Regions from separate parts of the Cobetia sp. PDI-23MA genome, predicted to be linked through region 4. Evidence: predicted binding sites of a transcription regulator. Region 4 holds the regulator's gene; each other region holds the start of a gene.

Region 1 (3,103 bases), 880 kb from region 4:
GAGGAGGCCTCTCAGGTTTCACGCTATCGAGCATCACGCGATTCGCGCTGTCGCCTCGGGGCTTGAGCTGTTGCCTCGTGGCTATGGCGCGCGATCAGCCGCGCGCCAGTCGCTTGGCCTTTTCCGGGTCATCGAAGGGCAGGGAGTGGCTGATGGCCGAGAGGCTGGTCTCGCCGTCAGTGCCGGTCTTGAGGGTCAGCGGGGTGCCATGCTCGGCATAGCCGGGTTCGAGACGTGCCAGCGCCATGGAGCGATCGCTCAGGCGCGAGTACATGCCCTGGGTAATGACACCGACACACTTGCCGTCGGCATAGACCTTGTCACCGATCTGGGCGACGTCTCTCGAATCCAGCAGCACGCCATAGACCTTGACGCGCTCCTTGCCCTGCAGCGCGAAGTGTTCGCTGGCGCCACGGAATTCGGTCTTGCCCGGCGAGACTGTGAAGTCCAGGCCCAGCTCCCACAGGGTGTCGCCCACCGGCTGATCAGGATAGGGGTAGGTTTCGGAATTGTCCGCCGGGTAGAACAGCAGGTGGCTCTCGACCCGCAGCCAGTCAAGGGTACCGAAACTGCACGGCTTGATGCCCATGTCGGCGCCGTCCTCGAGAATTTTCTCCCACAGAGAGGGGGCGTCCTTCGCCTTGCAAAAGATCTCGTAGCCACGCTCGCCGGTGTAGCCGGTGCGCGAGATCATCACGTGGTAGCCAAATAACTGGGTCTGCAGATGGTGGAAGTAACGCAGCTCACGAACACCTGGTACGTGACGCTCCAGGAAATCCACCGCGACCGGCCCCTGCAGTGACATGTCATGCATGTCGTCATCGAAGGTCAGGCTGACGGCGCGCCCCAGGGCACTCTTGGCCAGCATTTCATTCGCGGTACCTGTGCCGTGCACTACGAGGTAAGAGTTCGGCGCCAGACAATAGACGATGCAGTCGTCGACGAACTTGCCTGCCTCATTCAAGACGCTGGCGTACACCGATTTGCCCGGATACAGCTTGGACATGTCGCGCGTGGTGACGTAATCCAGCACGGCCTGGGCATGCGGGCCATTGCAGTGGATCTTCTTGAGTCCCGAGACATCCATCAATCCGGCGCGGGTGCGGATGGTCTCGTGGTCATCGGCCGTCTCCGAGACGGCGTAATTCCAGGCGGTGCCCATGCCATTCCAGTCTTCCAGCTCCGCGCCCAGCTTGCGGTGTTGTTCGGCCAGTGCCGAGATGCGCCATGAATTCGCCATGCGTCCCTTTCTCCTGTGAGTCGTGCTGCCTAGCGTAAGTGGGGGGTGCCGTAGTCCTGCTGATGATGGCGCGCAAGACGCGCATCCGCCGCAGGAGGTGTTGTTGTTCTTTCGCCTTGTCAGGCGCCTCTTCAGGCGCTTCACAAGGGCTTGTGCCTGCTGCTTGCCTTGCCTGATCGCACGAGGATCGATTCTTGGAAGGAAAGAAACATTCCTCATGGTTAAGCAAGGGGCTTGCCAATTCCGTCAAAGGCCATGGCCACGGCAGCCCTTGAGCGAGTCAGGCGCCAATTGGCAGCACGAATTCGGGCGTGAATATTAGCGGTTTGCGTCATGCTGGTGCGAAGAGATAGCTCTGGGCACCGAAATGATGCCTATTTCGAGAAACGGGCGGGAATTCACTCTGGATCACCTGGCGTTTCCTGTGGGGTGAAATGAACTTGGAAAATAAATTTCCATGCAAAACAGGAGGTTGGTGAAAAGTTCCGGGCGGCAACTGGCGAAATGGCATGCTGCATGCTTTTCTTTGAGGGAAATAAAGTTGACCAGCAGGAATCACAAAAATCGTTTCATCCGCTATCTTGACGTGGCGAGTCACCACAAGGGGTCAGGTTCCCCGGGGTGGCAGACAGTGTCGAGGGAGATGGAACCCGGTCCGCTCTCAGAGGAAACCCAGATGTCACCCGAAAACGCGCAACAGTTCATCAAGGATCACGACATTCGCTATCTGCTGGCGCAGTTCGTGGATATTCATGGCGCTGCCAAGACCAAGTCCGTGCCGGCCAATTGCCTGATGGATGTGGTCGAGAAGGGCGCCGGCTTTGCCGGCTTCGCCGTCAGTGGTCTTGGTATGTCCCCGGAGGGGCCGGACTTCTTGGCGCGGGGGGATCTGAGCTCGTTGTCGCTGGTGCCGTGGCAGCCGGGTTATGCACGCATGGCTTGCGATGGCTACGTCAATGGTGAGCCGTTCGCCAATGATAGCCGCGTGGTGCTGCTCAAGCAGCTAGAGCGTTTGAAGGAGAAGGGCTGGACGCTCAATACCGGATTGGAGCCAGAATTCTCGCTGTTCCGTCGGGGAGAAGCGGGTGAGCTATTGCCGGTGGACGAGAGCGATACCCTCGCCAAGCCCTGCTATGACTACAAGGGTCTGTCGCGTTCGCGGGAATTCCTCGAACGTCTGGTCGAATCGCTGCAAGCGGTGGACTTCGACGTCTATCAGATCGATCACGAGGACGCCAACGGCCAGTTCGAGATCAACTACACCTACAGCGATGCGCTGACCTCGGCAGACCGCTTCACCTTCGTGCGCATGGCCGCCGGCGAGATCGCCAATGACCTGGGCATGGTGTGCTCCTTCATGCCCAAGCCGCTGGCAGACCGCCCGGGCAACGGCATGCACTTCCACCTGTCCATCTGCGATGACACCGGCCGCAACCTGTTCGGCGATGATTCCGACGCCCAGGGCATGGGCCTGTCGCCGCTGGCGTACCACTTCCTCGGTGGTCTCCTGGCACATGCCCCGGCACTGTGTGCCTTTGCCGCGCCGACCGTCAATTCCTACAAGCGTCTGGTCGGTGGTGGCAGCACCAGCGGCGCGACCTGGGCGCCGGTCTTCGTCGCCTATGGCGACAACAACCGTTCGGCCATGGTGCGTGTACCCTACGGCCGCCTTGAGTTCCGCCTACCGGACGCCGGCTGCAACCCCTATCTCGTCCACGCCGCCATCATCGCGGCGGGACTGGATGGCGTGGCACGCAAGCTGGATCCGGGCACTGCACACAACATCAATCTCTACTCGCTCAGCCCGAGTGAATGCGCCGAAAAGGGCATCGAGAAACTGCCGCAGAATCTGGCGCTGGCCAT
Region 2 (3,103 bases), 700 kb from region 4:
AGCGCGCCGTTGAGGGCCATGGTCAGATCAGCCTTGCGGAACCACAGACGGGCGAGGGTCAGCGCGGCGATGACACCACCACAGGCGGCGGCATTGGTGTTGACGAAGACCTGGGCGACCGCGTTGGCCTCATCGATGTTGGACAGCACCAGCTCGGAGCCGCCGTTGAAGCCCAACCATCCCAGCCACAGGATGAAGGTACCCAGCGTGGCCAGCGGCAGGTTGGCGCCCGGGATGGCATTGATCTCGCCATTCTTGCCGTACTTCCCTTTGCGAGCGCCCAGCAGCAGCACGCCTGCCAGAGCGGCGGATGCGCCGGCCATGTGCACGATGCCGGAGCCGGCGAAGTCACTGAAGCCCGCTGTGCTCAGGAAGCCGCCGCCCCAGGTCCAGTAACCCTGCACCGGATAGATGACGCCGGTCATGACCACGGCGAAGGCCAGGAAGGCCCACAGCTTCATGCGCTCGGCGACCGCACCGGAGACGATGGACATGGCGGTCGCCACGAACACGACCTGGAAGAAGAAGTCGGAACGCGCGCTGTAGTAGATGTCGCCACCGGAAGCGAGCGCCTCCTCAGCGGTATTTTCGGCACCGATCAGGAAGCCCAGGCTCGGCAGGAAGCCGCCTTCGGCGCTCGAGTACATGATGTGGTAACCGACGACCATGTACATGGTGCAGGCGATGGCGAACAGCGCCACGTTCTTGGTCAGGATCTCGGTGGTGTTCTTGGCGCGGACCAGACCGGCCTCGAGCATGGCAAAGCCGGCTGCCATCCATAGCACCAGGGCGCCACACACCAGGAAGTAGAAGGTATCAAGTGCGTACTTGACCTCGATGATCTCGTTCATGCGGGGTTCTCCTTGTTATTGTGCGCGAGGCTCAGACAGCGTCGGCGCCGCGTTCACCGGTGCGGATACGGATGACATCGTCCAGCGGAGTGACGAACAGCTTGCCGTCGCCGATCTTGCCGCTGTTGGCCGCCTGGGTGATGGCGTCCAGTACCGATTCCACACTGCTGTCATCGACAGCCACTTCAATCTTGACCTTGGGAAGGAAGTCGACGACGTACTCGGCACCGCGATACAGCTCGGTGTGCCCCTTCTGACGTCCGAAGCCCTTCACTTCGGTGACGGTAATCCCCTGCACGCCGTTGTCGGCCAGTGCTTCTCGCACGTCGTCCAACTTGAAGGGTTTGATGATGGCGGTGATCAGTTTCATGTGCTGCCCCCGTTCGCTACCGGAATGATCATTCTTGTTAAGCATGGCCAGTCAGATGAGCTGGCGGCCTGTTCCTGACAAGTGCATCGCACGAGATGTGCCATGCGGCTGAAAATCCTTGTAACTCATCTGGTTATCGCAGAATGGCTGACAGTTTTTCGGCCTGTGCAAAGATGGCTGAATCCGAAGGTCACTTGGCATGCACCGTAATGGTGCTGTTTCTGCGCCTTTGGGTGTGGGGGAAAGTGCTAATGTGGTGCAGGGGTGTGCCTGTCGATGAGGATTGTCTGGTGCAGGATGATGCGGGGCATGCACCCGACTCCAGGGTTGCGTATCCTTGCAGCAGGACACGACGGCCCCATGTACAGGGGGCATCATTTTCTGACCGGTAGCCCGTTTGAGGTGGCTGCCGGCCCGCAACGGCTGAGGTGCAGCATGTTCAAGAATGACGTCATCGGGCGTATGGCCCAGCAGATCGGTGAGCGCCTGCAGGATGCCTCGCATGGCCCGGAAGAGCTGCAGAAGTCCGTGCAAGGGGTGATGCGCGGTGCCTTCGACCGCATGGAACTGGTCTCGCGTGAAGACTTCGACATCATGATGGATGTGCTGACGCGTACGCGCAGCCGCGTCGAGTCGCTGGAAAAGCAGGTCATTGCCCTCGAGGCACTGCTGGAGAAGCAGGGGCTGGTAGCGGGCAATGCACCGGCTGCCGAGCCCGCCACGCCAGTGGATGACAAGGGGGAGGCCGCGGTGGCGAAGCGTGAAGCCGCCAGTCATGCCGCGGAAATCGAGCGCCAGCGCGACGCCTGATCCCCTCAGGTGACGGCTGAACCAAAACCGCCACGCCCTTTCGGGGCGTGGCGGTTTTTTTCGTCATGGGCGCCGCTGATTCTCAGGGGGCGGCCTCAGGCAGTCTGGGGCCGAGTGCCCAGCATCCAACGAACCAGACCTACCACTGAGGCGATGATCCAGAAGATCTCGATCACGAAGCTGGCGAGGTTGAAATTGATGCACAGGCTGATCAACAGCAGGATCGCCCCGCTTAGATTCATCAGGTTGTAGATCAGGCTGCGGGCATCGAGTCTGCCGAGCTGCAGCAGGAAGAAGGCGCCGACGACCAGAGTGGTGCCTAGCATGCCGATCACATCCGCCAGGGATGCCAGCGGGGCAAGCATGTCTTGCATGGGTATTGCTCCTGAAACAAGCCGAAGTCGTCCTGAATGGCTGGCCCTTTCCGTGGGTTGGACGATTCTCTGCCGCGCAGCGGCGGCGTTCCGTGAGACAGCTTGGCGGTCCTCCCGGCAAGGCCGGGACAACCGATCAAATATACAGCAGTCGCCGTCCGGCGGCACTCTTGTGGCTCTCTCGAGGACGCTATTGCCCCTGTATGAGCACTTTCTTGGTGCAGCCAGGTCTCGAGTCGGCCTTACACTATGCCCATGTGGCGACTGGTGGCGCTGGAATGCGCCAAAAAAGGCGCTTTTGCGTGGAAACTGCTGCCAAAGCCGCTACTTTTAACTCGCCGTGAGCGTTTGTCGGCAATGCTGGCAGCATAAGCGTCATGCCGGCGAGAGACCCACAGTGTCAGCCCCGGGCGTGTCGCGAGGCGTGAAGCTGAAATGGCAGTCGCAGCCGCAGGGCGCCAGATGCCCTCAATTACCAGGCAGCAATAAGCCGTCACCCAGCGCCAGGTCCTCAGGCGCCAATCCTTGGGTATCAACGACCCGATGCTCGTGCAAATTCCTCGAACGCAGCGCATGCGCTTTCTCTGATTCCTCTCCGCCAGGCGCCTCATGAGCTCCTCTGGCTCAATCTGATCTCTGACATGGCTTTCATCGCTCGACTGAGTCGAGTGTCCAAGCACCCTGCCTGCGCTTATAAA
Region 3 (3,103 bases), 710 kb from region 4:
AGTGTTTCAGGGCGTCAGGCTGATTCTCCATCTGGTCCGCCCCAGCCCGGCCTCTCGCTGAGCTTCTCCCCCGGGCCGCGTGTCATCGCTACGCGGCCTGTCTGAAATTGTCATGCATCAACACTTTCCACTCCGCCCGTCTTTGGCTATGGTGCAGCGCCTGCGCCATGTTGGCGCTTGCCCGGCATGTCGTGTATCACGACATCACGCCGCATGGTCGTCATGCGGGCCGTGAACTGCCGGCTTGACGCTGGCGCAGTGCTGATTGGCGCAATTTCCGATGGCCATCGTGCCGTCTCTATCCATACCTTGATATCCCGTCTGTGATATCCAATGCGAGGGTCCCCCATGACCGAACGTCTCGATGGCTCCTGGTTTACCGAAATCTTCGATCGCCACGGCAGCGCCTTCTCGCTCAAGGTCAGCCACAAGCTGCATGACGAGCAGACCCCTTATCAGCACCTCGAAGTCTATGCCACCGAGACCTACGGCAACCTGATGGTGCTGGACGGCTGCGTGATGCTGACTGACCGTGACAACTTCCTCTATCACGAGATGATGTCGCATCCGGCGCTGTTCGCTCATGCAGACCCCAGGCGTGTCGTCATCATCGGCGGTGGCGATTGCGGCACCCTGCGTGAGGTGCTCAAGCACCCGGGCGTGGAGAGGGTCACCCAGATCGATATCGATCCGGCGGTCACGCGTGCCTCCGAGCAATTCTTCCCGGCGCTGGTCGAGTCCAATGACGACCCGCGCGCCGAGCTGCTGTTCGAGGATGGCGTCAAGTGGGTCGACAACTGCCCGGACGAGAGCATCGATGTGCTGATCGTCGACTCCACCGATCCGGTCGGCCCGGCGGAAGGTCTGTTCAAGACAGACTTCCTCAAGCGTTGCCATCGTATCCTCAAGCAGGGCGGCCTGATGGTGCAGCAGAGCGAGTCTCCGCTCTATCACACCGATTCCATCATCAAGGACCTGCGCAATGACATGGGCGAAGCGGGCTTTGATAGCGTCGCGACCCTGCCCTTCCCGCAGCCGGTGTATCCGTCCGGCTGGTGGAGCTGCACCCTGGCGGGCAAGGGCTGTGACGTGAAGTCCTTCCGCGAGGAAGATGCCGCTGCCGCCACCTTCGCGCGTGACTTCTATACCGTCGAAGGCCATCGCGCCGCCCTGGTGCTACCGCCCTTCATGCAGCGCCTGCTGGAGAAGTGATCCGCATGCATCTTGCGGTGGCAAGCAAGCCCCATCAGGCACGAAAACGTGCCTGATGGGATGAACAAGCGTTGAGTCAGTCAGACCGAGACATTGGTCGCAATCTGCCACTCGCGCCACATCGCTGCACCGCCAACGGCCGTTTCGCAATGAAACGGCCGTTTTTATTTTGCACCGATATGAGGCGAACTGGTCTTGTCAGGCGCCTAACTGCGCGGCAATCGCGCGGAATGATCCGCCGCCCCACCTCGAGGCTTTGGCCTATATCACTGGGTTTTAGCACTTTTTTCAGCGTTGAACGCAGCGGATCACGCGATAGGCGGAAATTGGAACGCGGCTTGCTATTGTCGATAGGTGCCATGCAATGCATTGCACCACTTCTGACTCGAGGCTGATCGAGCGGACTCCAGACTTTCGCGAGGGAATCACGATGCATAACAACAAGAAGCCACTGTTGATCGCTAGCGCCGCTGTCCTGGCCGCCTCCATGGCGACAGGCGCCAGTGCCGCGACCCTGGATAGCGTCAAGGAAAAGGGCTTTGTCCAGTGTGGCGTCAGCACCGGCTTGCCGGGCTTCTCGGCACCGGATGACGCCGGCAACTGGCAGGGCATCGACGTTGATGTCTGCCGCGGCGTTGCAGCGGCCGTACTGGGCGATGCCAGCAAGGTGCGCTATGTACCGCTGACGGCCAAGGAGCGTTTCACCGCGCTGCAGTCCGGCGAGATTGATGTCCTGTCCCGTAACACCACCTGGACGGCGACCCGTGACACCTCACTGGGCCTCAATTTCGCTGGCGTGAACTATTACGACGGCCAGGGCTTCATGGTCAGCAAGGACCTGGGCGTCTCCAGTGCCAAGGAGCTGGACGGGGCAGCCGTCTGCATCCAGTCCGGTACCACCACCGAGCTGAACCTGGCGGACTACTTCCGCCTCAATGACATGTCCTTCGAACCGGTCGTCTTCGATACCTCCGATCAGACCGTCAAGGGCTTCGAGGCTGGCCGCTGTGATGTCCTGACCTCCGACCAATCCCAGCTCTACGCGCTGCGTATCAAGCTCTCCGATCCGGCGTCCGCGATGGTGCTGCCGGAAGTCATCTCCAAGGAACCGCTGGGCCCCGTCGTCCGTCAGGGCGATGACCAGTGGTTCAACATCGTCAAATGGACCCTGTTCGCGCAGATCAATGCCGAGGAGATGGGGCTGACCTCCGACAACATCGAAGAGAAGAAGGCAGATACCAACCCGAACGTCGCGCGTCTGGTCGGTGCCGATGGCAACTATGGCGAAGCCATGGGGCTGCCGGCTGATTGGGCCTATCAGGTCATCAAGCAGGTCGGTAACTACGGCCAGATGTTCGAGCGCAATGTGGGTACCGGCTCCGCACTGGGTATCGAGCGTGGCTTGAACGCACTGTGGACCGATGGCGGCGTCCAGTACGCCCCGCCGGTTCGCTGATGCGCGGGCTCGCCCTGTACTGCGGGTGGGCCTTGCCCCTCATGACAGGCTGAGCAAGGACGCTGGCCAGGGGAAGTGAGCGTCTTGCTCCACTTCCTCTGGCCAGCGTCATGTGGGGCCCGGTAGCAAGAATTCTCACATGAGGCCCAGCCTGTTCCTCGTGACCCATTCATCGAGTGCCGAGAGATAACTGATCTGCCGTTCGATAGGACGGCAGGCGGAAGTCGCATAGCTTTCCGGCGGAGATTGCCTGTATGACACAACCTGCTTCTCGCCCGCCGGCCACGGTCAAGCCGCCATTCTGGCGTGACCCGGCCAAGCGGGCACTGATCTTCCAGCTATTGATGCTGGCAGGCGTGTTCGGTGTGTTGGCGATCATCGTCAGCAATACCCTGACCAACCTCGAAAGCCGTGGCATCACCACCGGCTTTGCCT
Region 4 (3,103 bases):
ACCACAACGTGCGCGAGACACTCGATATCTGTGACACCGCCTATATCGTCGGCGATGGCCAGATCATCGCCCACGGTGACGCGGACTCCATCCTGGCCAACCAGCAGGTGCGCGACGTCTACCTCGGCCACGAGTTCACGCTCTAGGGTCAGCGGCTGCGCTGAGCCCACCGGAGGCGAAAGCTTCAAAAGCCGCTGCGTGATTTTATCGCGTAGCGGCTTTTTCATGTCTGACATCAGACGCATGCATGACGTCCATACCACCTTGGTGGAAACATGGCATGCAAGTTGCTTTAATATTCACGGCAACCACTTGTCAGTGGCCCGAGTCACGGTATAGCGTAGTAAGCACGTTCCTTTGCCGTGAATTGACTGACTCCATGAAACCCACCCTGCAACTCCGCCTCGGCACCTCGCTGACCATGACGCCGCAGCTTCAGCAAGCGATCCAGCTGCTGCAGCTGTCGACGCTCGATCTGCGTCAGGAGATTCAGCAAGCCCTCGAGTCCAACCCCATGTTGGAGCTCGACGAGGACTACGAGTCGCTGGATGTCATCGAGACACAGGATACGAGCGAGATCTCCACTGCCGACTCCTCGAGCGAGATTCCCGAGGAATACCCCCTCGACAGCGACTGGTCGGACCTCTATCAGGACCACGCCGGTAGCCTGACCAGCTCCGGCAGTGGCAGCGGGAGCGAAGAAGGGCCGGACTTCGATCGCAATACAAGCGTCGAGAGCCTGCAGGACCACCTGCGCTGGCAGCTGGCGATGACCGACCTCGATAGCCGTGAACGCCAGATGGCGGAGAGTCTGATCGATGCCGTCGACGGTGCCGGTTACCTGAGCCTGTCACTCGATGAGCTGGTCGATGGTCTGCGCGGCCAGGGCCTGCCCGGTCTCAAGGCTTCCGAGCTCGAGCAGGTACTGCTGCGTCTGCAGCAGTTCGACCCGACCGGCGTCTTCGCCCGCGACCTGCGCGAGTGCCTGCTGCTGCAACTGGCGCTGCTGCCGGATGATCTGCCGCTGCTGGCGCAGGCGCGTCGCTTGGTACGTCAATTCCTCGAGGCACTGGGCAACGATGACCGCAAGCTGCTCAAGCGCCGACTGAGCCTTGACGATGACGAGCTGGACCACGTCATCCGCCTGGTGCGCGCGCTCGATCCGCGTCCGGCATCCGCCTGGGGCGAGCCCGCCAGCGATTACGTGATCCCTGATCTGCTGGTGCGTCATACCCGCCACGGCTGGCAGGTCGAGCTCAACCCGGAAGCGCTGCCCAGGCTGCGCATCCAGCCGGAATACGCCGCACTGATAAAGCGTGCCGACAAGTCCGCCGACAACACCTTCCTCAAGGACAACCTGCAGGAAGCGCGCTGGCTGATGAAAAGCCTGTCATCACGCAATGACACCCTGCTCAAGGTCGGCCGCGAGATCATGGCGCGCCAGGTCGACTTCCTCGAGCAAGGCGAGGAAGGCATGAAGCCACTGATTCTGGCCAACATCGCCGAAGTGGTCGAGATGCACGAATCGACCATCTCGCGGGTCACGACCCAGAAATACATCCACACCCCGCGCGGCGTCTTCGAGCTCAAGTTCTTCTTCTCGAGCCAGGTCGGTGGCAGCGGCAGTGGCGACGCCCACTCAAGCACCGCCATTCGTGCCCGCATCCGCAAGCTGATTGCGGAAGAACCGGCTCGCAAGCCTCTCTCCGACTCACGCCTGGTCGATCTGCTCGCCAGCGATGGCATCGAGGTCGCACGCCGTACCGTGGCCAAGTATCGCGAAGCGATGGGCATCCCATCCTCCAGCGAGCGCAAGCGTCTGGCCTGAGGCATCACCTGCAGCTGCCATGCCCTGCTTTCACCTCCACAATGGCAGCCGCCGCCAACCTCAGACGCTGGTTTTCTCTCTCACCAGCCTCTGACATTACTGACACCGGCGCGCCTGTTGCGCGCCCTGTCATGCCGTCAACCACTCGTCAATGACCCATCATGGCCCATGACGGCGCGCAGGATGTTGGCAAAAATCCATCATTCCGGCAGCATCATTTACCGTCAATCGCATGTTTTTAAAGTCACTTTTGGCCGTATTGCACCGGGATGACACTCGGTGATCCTTCTGGCACGCTGCTTGCTCCACGCAACCCAGGCGCCTGAAAGGCGGCGTACATGCAGGGATTGGCGACGAAAACCCGCCTTCTTGCGCGCCTTTCATGCACCACCCTTCAAGCGTGACCTTGAAGTCCATTCCGCTACCCTTCATTGAGTTGAAGACAAGCACTGAGCCACGATGCAGCGCAGCGTTGATCTTTGCGCAAAGCTTGGGCATTGTCGGTACAGACGCTCACGACATCTGACGCCGCTGGCAAGGGCGCGAAAACATCGCCAGACGGCGGCCGTCAAGCCTGTTGCAGAGCGTCCGATCAGGGTTTGCTCGTAGTCAAAAAGGGTTACAATTGAATGGCAACCCGCTGGATAAAGGAGCGTGTCCATGCAAGTGAATATTACCGGGCATCATGTGGAACTTACCGATCCTCTCCGCGATTACGTCAACGAGAAGCTCGCCCGCCTCGAACGGCATTACGACAACATCACCAATGTTCAGGTGACACTGTCGATCGAGAAGGAGCGCCAGCAGGCTGCCTGCACCTTGCACGCAGCAGGCGCTGACCTCCACGCCCTGGCAGAAGACCCCAACATGTACGCTGCCATCGACGCGCTCGCCGACAAGCTGGATCGCCAGCTGGTCAAACACAAGGAAAAGTCCCAGGCTCGTGCTCAGGGCACCGGGACCCGTTGACCTTCAGCCATGACACTTGATCAGATCCTCCCCCCCGAGCGCACCCTTTACGGTGTCCCCGGGGGGAGCAAGAAGCGGGTGCTTGAATTCTTCAGCACCTTCATCGCACAGAACATTCCCAGCCTGGATAGCCAGGAAGTCTTCTCGCGCCTGATCGGGCGCGAGAGACTGGGATCGACCGGCATCGGCCACGGTGTGGCCGTGCCCCATGCACGTAGCCCGCATTGCAAGACGCCAATCGCTGCGTTTCTGAAGCTCGGTGAACCCATCGACTTCGATGCCATCGACGGAGAACCCATCGATCTG

Evidence for each region. The regulator sigma-54, encoded in region 4, starts transcription at its own class of promoters, with help from an activator protein. The targets are predictions, from matches to a motif close to TGGCACNNNNNTTGCTNT.
Region 1: the regulator sigma-54 is predicted to act here: its motif matches at 1,746-1,763, upstream of glnT (type III glutamate--ammonia ligase).
Region 2: the regulator sigma-54 is predicted to act here: its motif matches at 1,307-1,324, upstream of AC5WNJ_RS00335 (P-II family nitrogen regulator).
Region 3: the regulator sigma-54 is predicted to act here: its motif matches at 1,540-1,557, upstream of AC5WNJ_RS00285 (amino acid ABC transporter substrate-binding protein).

What each region holds. Positions count from the first base shown of each region.
Region 1 is NZ_CM183352.1:1,650,394-1,653,496, forward strand. Features, by position in the region: gene AC5WNJ_RS07100 (aminomethyl transferase family protein) at 95-1,240, opposite strand; gene glnT (type III glutamate--ammonia ligase) at 1,917-3,103, shown strand, end outside.
Region 2 is NZ_CM183352.1:72,840-75,942, forward strand. Features, by position in the region: gene AC5WNJ_RS00330 (ammonium transporter) at 1-851, opposite strand, end outside; gene AC5WNJ_RS00335 (P-II family nitrogen regulator) at 883-1,221, opposite strand; gene AC5WNJ_RS00340 (accessory factor UbiK family protein) at 1,657-2,031, shown strand; gene AC5WNJ_RS00345 (CBU_0592 family membrane protein) at 2,127-2,405, opposite strand.
Region 3 is NZ_CM183352.1:62,107-65,209, forward strand. Features, by position in the region: gene AC5WNJ_RS00275 (VanZ family protein) at 1-61, shown strand, start outside; gene speE (polyamine aminopropyltransferase) at 349-1,212, shown strand; gene AC5WNJ_RS00285 (amino acid ABC transporter substrate-binding protein) at 1,643-2,668, shown strand; gene AC5WNJ_RS00290 (amino acid ABC transporter permease) at 2,923-3,103, shown strand, end outside.
Region 4 is NZ_CM183352.1:769,482-772,584, reverse strand. Features, by position in the region: gene lptB (LPS export ABC transporter ATP-binding protein) at 1-146, shown strand, start outside; gene AC5WNJ_RS03300 (RNA polymerase factor sigma-54) at 380-1,828, shown strand; gene hpf (ribosome hibernation-promoting factor, HPF/YfiA family) at 2,489-2,797, shown strand; gene AC5WNJ_RS03290 (PTS sugar transporter subunit IIA) at 2,807-3,103, shown strand, end outside.